2 regions of the Blautia sp. DFI.3.45 genome follow, and region 2 is predicted to be linked to the other one. Evidence: riboswitches for the same ligand, from Rfam matches in the RefSeq annotation. Region 2 holds a riboswitch; the other holds the start of a gene.

Region 1 (5,346 bases), on a different contig from region 2:
ATTACAGTTACGTTAAGTTTCTTTACCAGTTCCATCAGCATGATCTGATGTGTGATATCCAGATGGTTAGTCGGCTCATCAAGGATCAGTGCAGGTGTCTGCTGTGCAAGTGCTCTTGCCAGAATAACCCTCTGCTGCTCTCCACCTGACAGCGTAGAAAATGTGCGATCCGCAAATGCATCCATCTGTACCGTTTTCAGTGCTTCTTCAACAATCCGGTAATCTTTTGCATTATCCCGTTCCAATGCTTTCTTATGAGGTGCACGTCCCATCAACACGACTTCCCGTACGGTAAAATCAAAGTTGTAGTAATTGTGCTGTGCCACAACTGCCATTTTTCTGGCGGAGCTTTTTACGCTCATGGAATGGAGTTCTTCGCCGTCCAGATAAACGGCACCTGCATCTGGCTTCAGGATACGGTAGATGCATTTTAATAATGTAGATTTTCCGCTTCCGTTTGGTCCGATGATCCCTACCAGTTCCTTATCCTTTGACTCTATGGAAATTCCCTTCAGTATCTGTCTGGCGTGAAATCCAACCTGAATATCTTCTGTAGTGATTTTCATTACTTACTACCTCCAAATCCATAGGATTTCCGCACAAGCAGATAAATAAAGCATGGAGCACCGATAATGGATACCAGCACACCGATCGGCATCTCAGAATTCTTCAGGATCACACGACATGCCACATCACACCAGATCAAGAACGATGCACCAAGCAGTGCACTTAATGGCAATAATCTTCTGTGGTCTGTTCCAAAAAGGATTCTGATCACATGAGGGATCACAAGTCCTACAAAGCCGATCACACCTGCACAATATACTGCAAACCCGATCATTACAGAAGCAACGATCAAATAAAAAGTTCTCAGCCTGTGCAAATCAGTTCCCAGTGTGATCGATACATCATCTCCTAACAGCATCAGATTCAGATTACGATATTGCGTCCAGAAAATAATTACACAGATCAATGTAACAGGAAGCATTACACCTACTCTGCTCCAGCTTGCGCCTGCAAGGCTTCCCATCATCCACTTCATTACTTCTGTTGCTGCATTTTTGTCATTGGTGATATAGATAACAAAATTGGAAAAAGCAGAACATACCGCACTGACGGCCATTCCGGCAAGGATCAGTTTAGCAGAAGTAGCTTTTCCGCCCATGTTTGCAATGGCAATTACTGCAAAAGAAGTGACCATTGCACCAATAAATGCAGGAACACCAACTGAGTTTCCACCGAGAAATCCACCAACTCCAAGCATGATCGCCAGTGTTGCACCAAGGGATGCACCGGATGAAATACCAAGTACATATGGATCTGCCAGTGGGTTCTGGACAATCGCCTGCATAACTACGCCACAGACGGAAAGAGCCATTCCAACTGCCAGAGCCAGCAGGACTCTGGGCAGCCGGATCAGCCACACAACATCGTGAACTGCGCCTTCTGCATAGGCGGACAGGCTTTTGATATGAAACAATTTATATGCAATGACACTGTAAACATCTTTCAGTGACAGATCTGCATTTCCAAAAGTGATTGCTGCAAGAATGGAAAAAATCAAAAATGCCGCAAGCCCGATAAGAACTGCCACATACATGGATGTCCTGAGCACACTGCCTTTTTTTGTCTGTGAAACCTGTTCTTTCACTGTTATGTCCTCAATCAGTCAAGATTCACATCCGGATATAATCCTTTTGCGAAAGTTTCAATACCATCCTGTGTACGTGTTGCACTTGCGTACATTTCACTGAGCATGATCGGATAAACACGACCGTTCTTTACAGCGTCAAGGCTCTGAAGTGCTTCGTCATCCTTGATAACGGCAAGCTGGCTTTCTTTTACAGTTTCCGGATCATCACCTGCATATGGCATGTATACAACAAAAATCACATCAGGGTTTGCTGCAATGATATCTTCTTTTCCTGCTGTAGAAGCATCCGGGTTTGCCAGAGTCGCACCCAGTTGTGTTACCATATCTCCACCAAGGCTCTTTGCACCATAGTTTGTGATATCTTCTCCAAGAGGTTCCAGAACCATTACGCTTGGTTTCTCTTCTACATCTGCTGTTGCTGTAAGAGTTTTATCGATCACTGCCTTTGCATCATCTACGATTGCCTGTGCTTTGTCCTGTACATCAAAAATCTTTCCAAGATTTAAGATGTCTGTAAATTCATTTTCCAGAGTTCTGTCTCCGTCAGGGCGTGTGTTTGTGTTGTAATAAGTGTTGCATCCTTTGTCGATCCAGTCTGTTACATTTCCGAGATTTTTATCAGAAAACAGGGAGCTCCAGGATAAGATCATGTCTGGCTCCAACATCGTTACAGTCTCAAGGGATGGGGTAAATTCATCAAGATAATTTGTTTTTGAAAATGCATCTTTAAGTTCATCCGGAACTTCATTGTCAAGACCTGCAGTAGCTACCAGACGGTCTTCCAGGCCAAGTGCAAGCATGGTTTCAATGCTTCCCTGATATACAGCAAGAACTTTCTCTGGTGCCTTTTCATAGGTTGTTTCGATTTCATTTCCATCATAATCATAGGTTGTGATGGTCAGAGGATATTCTGTCTTTGTACCTTCTGCGTCTGCTGTCTTATCTGCATCTGCTGAATCCTGTGCGTCTGCATCTGCTGCCGGCTGATTGTCCTCTTTGATTGTCTCAGAGTCTGCTCTCTCTGCTGCAAAAGCTGCCGGAGCTGCGGAAACTGCCATAGCTGCTGCCATCATAATTGCCATGATTCTTGTGGATAAATACCTGTTTTTCATTTGACTTCCTCTCTTTTCGTATATGTTATTTACCTGTTCGTGTAACCGAAAAGATGGGACTTCAGAAAAAGTAAAATAGAAGTGATAAGAATAACGGATACTTTTTACGGAAGCTCCTTCTTTACGCTGTCAGGCAGGTTTCCTGACTCACAGATCACAGAAAATTTCCACAAAATAAAAACTGATACAACATCCATGCTTCAGCAGTTCATGAATGTTGTATCAGAAATATTTCCAGATACTCTCTGACAGCCGGATTCCGCCTTCTCACATATTTGTGCAATGACATATTACAATCCCGCTTTTTTTCTGTATACAGTGGCCGCAACCGTTCAGGCATTTCACCTGATTCCCTCTCACATTACCATACACAAAATCTGCATATGATAATGTTCACTTAACAGCTTATTCAATTACGCTGATACAATTTTAGCACACTGCTTTTATAATTACAACCATATTCGAGACACATCAGAATTCTTTCTTCTCCATAAGCCGGACACCAATCCAAAAAGACCCCATATATACAATTACTGTAAATAATACAACTCCGGCCAATACCATTCCCCAGTTCAGTCCATTCAGCCATGCATCGACTGCGTCTGCTGAAAGTCCCATTGTTTTTATCAGAATATAAACTACGGCAAATATAATAGCCCACATGACCATTGCAATATAACGTCCTTTTTCCGCTCCAAAATGTATTACAAGCGGGAGCGATACCGCCAGCATAAGAAGTGCCAGTGGAATGTATATCAGGCTGCCAATGATAGTCTCACTCAGACACCCCTGAAGTTCTGCCACACCTTTGCAGATTACTCCCGTTATCGTTGCAATTCCCCACGCTACAGCCGTAAGCCCTGCTCCCAGCAGATATTTTTCCGCCACATACTGTTTTCTGGTAACCGGCAAGGTCATAAGAAACGCAAGACCATTATCAAACTCATCATAACTTATAGTCGTAATGGCAAAAATTGCTGTGACAATCGTAAAATATCCTGTAGCAAAACTGACACTCCCGCTTCCTGCCAGATTCAGGATGACTTCCATTACAACAACCAGGATAAAAAACTGTTTCTGCTGTTTCATCAGTTCTATATCCTTTACAAATAATCCCTTCATACCTGTTCCTCCATCATCACTACCAGATCATCAATCTTTCCATTCTCAATTACAACATCCGGATAATTTTCCATATAAAATTGTTTCTGGTTTGTCAGACACCTGTATCCATAAGCTTCTTTCCGGATCTTAATAAGGTATTGCTGATCCAGTTTTTCGTACTCTTCTTCTGCAACTTTAAGAACTGCATAATCTGACAGCAGTACATCTGTATCCTCATGAAGGATAATTTTTCCGGCATGGATCATATAAAAATCGTCACAAAGACTCTCCAGATCTGATGAAATATGTGAACTGATCAGAATAGAACTGCTTTCATTTTCTTCCATATATTCTCTCAGCATGTTCAGCACTTCATCCCTGGCTATCACATCCAGACCAACTGTGGGCTCATCCAGAATCAGCAGTTCTGCCTTATGGCTTAATGCTGCCAGTACTTTAAACTTTGCTTTCATACCAGTGGAAAATTCTTTGATTTTCTTGTCTGTGGGCAGATTGAATCTTCTGCACTGCTGCAGGAATTTCTCTCTGTCAAAATCCGGATATATGCTTTTCATAATATTGGCCACGCCCGCTGCTGTCAGATACATACTGAAGCCTGAATCTGCAAAAACAACTCCCAGTTTCTGCTTATCCTCCGGCTTAAGCTCTTCTGCCTTTTTCCCAAAGACCTCTATCTCTCCGCCATCCGGATGAATCAGGCCAAGCAAAGCTTTAAATGTGGTGGATTTCCCGGAACCATTTCTTCCAATAAGTCCTGTAATCATCCCAGGCTGTACTTCCATAGAACAGTCCAGCGAAAAACCTCTGTAATTTTTCTGCAAATGACTGATTTTCAACATGTCTTAGTCCTCCATGATCATTTCAAAAAGATTTCTGATTTCCTCATCGTTCAGTCCACATCTTCTGCCCTTCATGATCGCCTGCTCCAGATCATGTTCTACTTCTTTGAGCTGTTCTTCCCTCATCAGGTTTTTATTTGTGGCTGCAACGTAGGTTCCTTTTCCATGAACAGTGACGGTAAATCCCTCTTCTTCCAGATTGTCGTAGGCTTTCTTCACAGTCAGGGCACTAATCTTCAGTTCCTTTGACAAACTGCGTACTGAAGGTAATACAGTGTCCGGCTGTAACTCTCCTCTGATAATCGCAGACTTAATCTGGTCTATGATCTGTTCATAAATAGGTACCATGGATGAATTATTGATTATTATATGCATATGTTTCTCCTCCATCTGCAAACAGTATATAACAGTGCATAACTGTTGTCAACTGTTTTATACTGTTATGCTTTATATTTTATCAAACGAGTCTGCCTGCCCCTGTTCACTGATAACATCTCACTTCGATTTGCAGACTAAAAACATTTCTACAGACAAAAAGAAAGATGGATTCGGTTATAAAATTTTCCAAATCTATCTTTCTTCTTATCAGATTCTTAATCCACATTGCTACGTATCT
Region 2 (5,346 bases):
TGAATACTTCTTTATCATAACATACTATCATGCATACGTCAATTATTTCAGACTTTTATTTTCTATCTATTTTTCCGTAAATTTCTGGAATTCTTCAAAATTTGTTTCCGGTGTATAGGATTTCAGAACTCCCATCATGTCCTCTACACTATATGTATTATCATACATTCCAATAGATAACACATACTGCTTATTAAACTCATCTACTGAATCCGCTGTCCAAAATGACTGCTGCAGCCGGAAAGCACTTCCATCTTCACGGTAATCTTCTGCAAAGCCTTCCAGAGCATTCTTCATAGCAACAAATGATGGTGCAACGATAGCACCATATTTTCCTACAAGATAGTCGATTCTTTCCTTGCCGTTATATCCCTTCTTGTTAAACATTTCGTATGTATCTTCTGTAAAACAATCAATTGACCCCAACAATACATCTGTACTGTTCTCTTCTTCATAAGCATCAATTACCTTGATAAAATCACTTGCGCTCACTACACTCAGAATAACATTATACTCTCCTGTATTCAGCGGAGCAGCCAGCTTTTCATCCAGATGATCTTTTGGATAACCCGGAACCAGAGTAATCTTAATATCACTGCCTGTTTCAATTTCTTCCGTATCCTGCGTATTCACCAGTTCTTCTACAGACTTCTCATATGACAGACCATATGCTTCCTGAAGCTTATTCAGAATACCTATCGTTCTCAGACGATGCATCTCATTACCGATGGCAGATCCTCCACATGCTATTATGTAATGATTCTGATTATTCTGATCCTCTGAAGCAAAATACTCCGCCATATTGGCAGCCGCATCCTTTTCTGTTTCAACAGATGTTCCTATCGTTCCCAGAAAGTAAGGATTATCCTTTACTTTCTCATACATTTCATCACTGATCGTTCCTGAACCACGCACATAATACATACCATATTCTTCGCATACCGGAAGAACTTCTTCAAGATCAGAGGAAAGGAAAGAAATAATTCCCTTTACATTTCTTTCATGAAGCTCATTTATAAAGCTGATTTCTTCTTCTGCAGTGCTTATACTGGAAGAATATAAAAACTCAACTTCAAAAGCCATACCGACATAATTTTCAAAATAATTTCTAAACTCTCTTACTTCCGCATCATTCAGATTATATACAGACACTCCTATTGTCATTTTTTCATCCTGATCTGCTGTATCACTCTGGACATCAGATGCCATAACTGAAATACTGGTGCAGGTAAGCAGCATAATCATTGTCAATATAAAACTAATTATCTTTTTCATTCCTTTTTTACCTTTCTGTCGTATTTGTATAAAAATTCAAGTTTTCTTTTCTCACATCCCTTCCTGAAGTAAAAAAGATCCTCTTCTTAAAATGTATTTTAGGTATAAAAATAAAGCCTTTCTTAATACACCGTAAGAAATAACCTTTTCTAATGCAAGCAGGTCTCCTGACTTAAGTTCATCGCATTTTATCGTCTTCCCGCCTCTTAAGCAGTGACATATATGATAAAAAGCTCCCTTTTACAGTGGCGGGACCGTACCGGACTTGCACCGGTTTCCCTTTTAATTCCATATTACTGGAAACATGCATTATTTTTATAATATGATATCAGGGGCTAAAAGTCAAAAACTATTTTTACTCCGCGCTAAGGCTTTTCCCCAACTTCATTATATTTTTATTATATAATTCCATTTGGTTAACGTCAATAATTTACATCTAATATTTATATGTTTTTTTATTCACTTTTACTATGGTCTTGAATATTCAGATTCCAGTATCTATTCCATAATAAGGGTCTCTTTGCAGCACTACCTTCTCTTGTGGCATTTCTTTGTTTATGCTAAAATATTTTTACTACTATAAATGAGCAAGTTCGTGATTTTGCATAAAAGAAAGACACCTCGATTCCGTGTGTTGTATAATGAAAGTGCCTAAACAAACATTTGCAATATTTACGAAAGAAGGTGTCTCTCGCAAATACTATACATCATTCCGCATTCATATACAACCAGCTTAAGAAATTAAATTTATGCAAATTTTATTCGAACCGGGTGATAAACCACCTTATAAGTATCCTGATCAGCATTTTCATTTCAGGATATCATGGAAAAACCACGGATTTTGCTAAAAACAGTTCCTGTCACAGAACTACGATTGCACATTTCCTTAATTCAGGGAAATGGGATGATTCTCTACTTTCAGATACGTTAAAACGTTCTGTTATAGAGATTATTTATTCAGAAGCAGCACGCACCGGAAAGCCTGTTTTCTGCATTGTAGACGATACGATAGCTTCAAAGACAAAGCCTTCGTCACAGGCTCTGTATCCGATTGAAGATGCGTACTTTCACCAATCCCATTTAAAGGGGAAACAGGACTACGGACATCAGGCAGTAGCTGTTATGCTTTCCTGTAACGGCATTGTCCTGAACTATGCTTTTGTAATGTACAATAAATCAATTTCCAAGATTGATATTGTACAAAATATTGCAAAGGAACTGCCTGTTCCACCAGTAATGTCTTATTTCCTTTGTGACTGCTGGTATGTTTCTGAAAAAATAATCAATACTTTTGTACAGAAAGGGTTCCATACCATTGGTGCTTTGAAAACAAACCGTCTGCTGTATCCATCAGGAATGAAAAAGAAACTCAGTGAACTGGCTGCTGAACGATCCACAACACATAAAGGATTTGACCTCGTCACAGTCAAAAAACGCAACTATTATGTGTACCGGTATGAGGGAAACCTCAGCGGCATAGAAAATGCAGTTGTTCTTTTAAGCTATCCTGAAAAAGCATTTGGTAATCCTAAAGCACTACGTGCTTTCATTAGCACAAATGTATCCTTATCTACACAGGAGATCCTTTCCTGTTATGTTTGTCGATGGCCGATTGAGATATTTTTCAGGCAATGCAAAAACCATCTGGCCCTGGATACATACCAGATACGCTCCTCAAAGGGAATACAGAGGTACTGGCTGTTGATGTCACTGACACATTATATTTGTGTCACAGGAACTGGCGGATATCGGTCTTTTCAAGATGGATATCATCGAATCTGTAGTGCCGTTCATCAGGAAAAGTATCAGTATCTATTCCTATGTGCAAAAGCAAGTGATGATTTTGAAGCATTTATGAAATTAGCAGGATAATTTTGTGCATTTTTTCAAATTTGCTCATTTATAGTAATTAAATAAGGTAATTTTAGTTTCTAAATATCAAAACGTAACTCTTTCAGTTTACTGAAAAAGATAATTTTTCCCTTCATTATAAGTTCCTTTCATTGAAAATCGAACAGCTAATTTCCCAGTCATCGGATCTTCAATACCTATACTGATCTTATATTTCTTTCCGGCCAGTGAGATCATCTTTTTTATCTGCATTCTTGTTTTTGTCTGTAAAGTTTCTTCCGGCAGAAGTGATTTTAACGAAATGTCAACCGCTTCTTTTTCAAGACTATTTCCATCCTCATCTTCTACCAGAACCCATACAGGCCAGTCTTCATAAAATGGTGCAACTCCATCATTCTTCCATTTAAGATTCAGGCTGACATACCCCGGCATCTGAATAAGGCTTGCTTGCGAAATCCACAAACGATATCCCATGCTTCCTAAAACTTTCCTATAACCGTTTTCATAAGTTTTATCCGCTACTTTCGGTCCAAGAAAAGTAGTATGTGCTTTCTTTATCAGATTTATTGTCTGATCCAGATTTGTGTCAAGCAACTCTTTCATTGTAATTGAACTTGTAAACTCACCTCCGGAAGGAAACTTTTTCCAGAAATCTTTCATTGCGGATAACCCTTTTTTCTCATGAGTCTGGTCAAACTCACCGCCTTCATTGATCCAGCGAAACCATTCCTCTGTGCTCTCTGGCTGTCCGGTCATATCGTTGTAGAGACCTGTTCCATAATGTTCTCCCTCACTAAAAGGTCTTCTCATCAGTATCATGGAATCAGGGAAGGCCTCTGTCCATGGAATCATATAACGTTCTCTTACAGATTCTTCTGGCAGACTCTGTATTCCTGCAGAAATATTTACATGCCATTCTCCCCAGTGCCCCAGACTTCCAAGTTCGATATAACTGACCAGTCCATCTCTGCCAAAATGCTCTCCAAGTGCATTAACTGCCCTTTTGTGATATTGTATCATCTGTTCATTATTATAATCAGGAGCATATCCCTTTCCATACTCCATATCATACCAGGTTCCCGCATGATCAGTTTTGTCATATAGCCATTGTGGAATGTCCATATGCTTTTCCTCCCCGGGAATATCACACACAAACCTCAGTACCAGGTGTTTCCCTTCTTCTCTCCATCTGTCAGTCTGATTTTCTCTTTCGATTTTCTCCCAGTCATATTTTCCTTCCTCCGGTTCCAGTTCAGCCCAGGTAATATCCATATACAGTAAAGATATATCCTCTCCTATTGTTTCTTCCCAGGCACAAGGTGCATATCCCATTAATGGATTTCCAAAAATTTCTTCTGTTTTTTCATATATCTGAGTTTTTCTTCCAAATACCATCCATACTCCTGCTGCTATAATAACTAAAAGTCCAAAACCCAACAGAACCAGAGATTGTTTCTGACTTTTAGCCATGATATTCTCCATTATACTGAATCAATGTAACATCTTCCACTCCACCGATATCCCGGATTTTTTCCATAAACTCCATATCATTCTGTCTGCAATATATTTCCACTGCCATTTCTGTTTTTTCATTGCGCATAGTTTTTGATTTTACGAAATATTTTCTTTTTCCAAAACAGCGGATAATTTCATCTCCCGCCTGAGTTCCCTGATAATGAATCACTGCAATATAAATTCTTCCATTTTGTTGTTTGTGATAAAACAGGGTGATCATCAGAATGATAATCACAGCTGTCAACAGAGTTAATGCATACATACCTGCACCGGCTGTAATCCCCGATGTGATTGCCCAGAACAGATACAGAAGATCCATCGGATCTTTAATTGCTGTACGAAAACGTACAATAGACAATGCACCAACCATACCAAGAGAAATCACAATATTGCTGCTGATCGCAAGTGTTACCATACAGGTAAGCACTGTCATTCCCACAAGTGTAACTGCAAAACTTCTGGAGAAAATAACTCCAACATAAAATTTCTGATAAACCAGATAAATCACACTTCCCAAAATCAAAGCCACTGCCAGAGCAGCCAATATCTTAGGTATATCATACTGACTGAACATTCCTGATTCCAGTACAGATTTTTTTATCATATCCTGTACACTCATCTTATCATCCTCCCCTGTGTATCATACCAATACTCAAATCCATTCATGTACCGCGTTTTTTCATAACACAGTACATATTTGGAAAC

What was found. Region 2 has a riboswitch for cobalamin ahead of LJE09_RS00080 (hypothetical protein). Riboswitches for the same ligand answer to the same signal wherever they lie in the genome.
Region 1: linked by a shared signal. The riboswitch ahead of LJE09_RS15985 (ABC transporter substrate-binding protein) and the one ahead of LJE09_RS00080 (hypothetical protein) in region 2 are both predicted to bind cobalamin.

The regions. Positions count from the first base shown of each region.
Region 1 is NZ_JAJDMI010000071.1:358-5,703, forward strand. Features, by position in the region: gene LJE09_RS15975 (ABC transporter ATP-binding protein) at 1-566, opposite strand, end outside; gene LJE09_RS15980 (FecCD family ABC transporter permease) at 566-1,651, opposite strand; gene LJE09_RS15985 (ABC transporter substrate-binding protein) at 1,666-2,766, opposite strand; cobalamin riboswitch at 2,882-3,150, opposite strand; gene LJE09_RS15990 (ABC-2 transporter permease) at 3,238-3,888, opposite strand; gene LJE09_RS15995 (ABC transporter ATP-binding protein) at 3,885-4,730, opposite strand; gene LJE09_RS16000 (GntR family transcriptional regulator) at 4,734-5,105, opposite strand.
Region 2 is NZ_JAJDMI010000001.1:14,497-19,842, reverse strand. Features, by position in the region: gene LJE09_RS00080 (hypothetical protein) at 67-1,275, opposite strand; cobalamin riboswitch at 1,416-1,598, opposite strand; gene LJE09_RS00075 (transposase) at 2,047-3,147, shown strand; gene LJE09_RS00070 (DUF4832 domain-containing protein) at 3,235-4,596, opposite strand; gene LJE09_RS00065 (DUF4956 domain-containing protein) at 4,589-5,260, opposite strand; gene LJE09_RS00060 (polyphosphate polymerase domain-containing protein) at 5,257-5,346, opposite strand, start outside.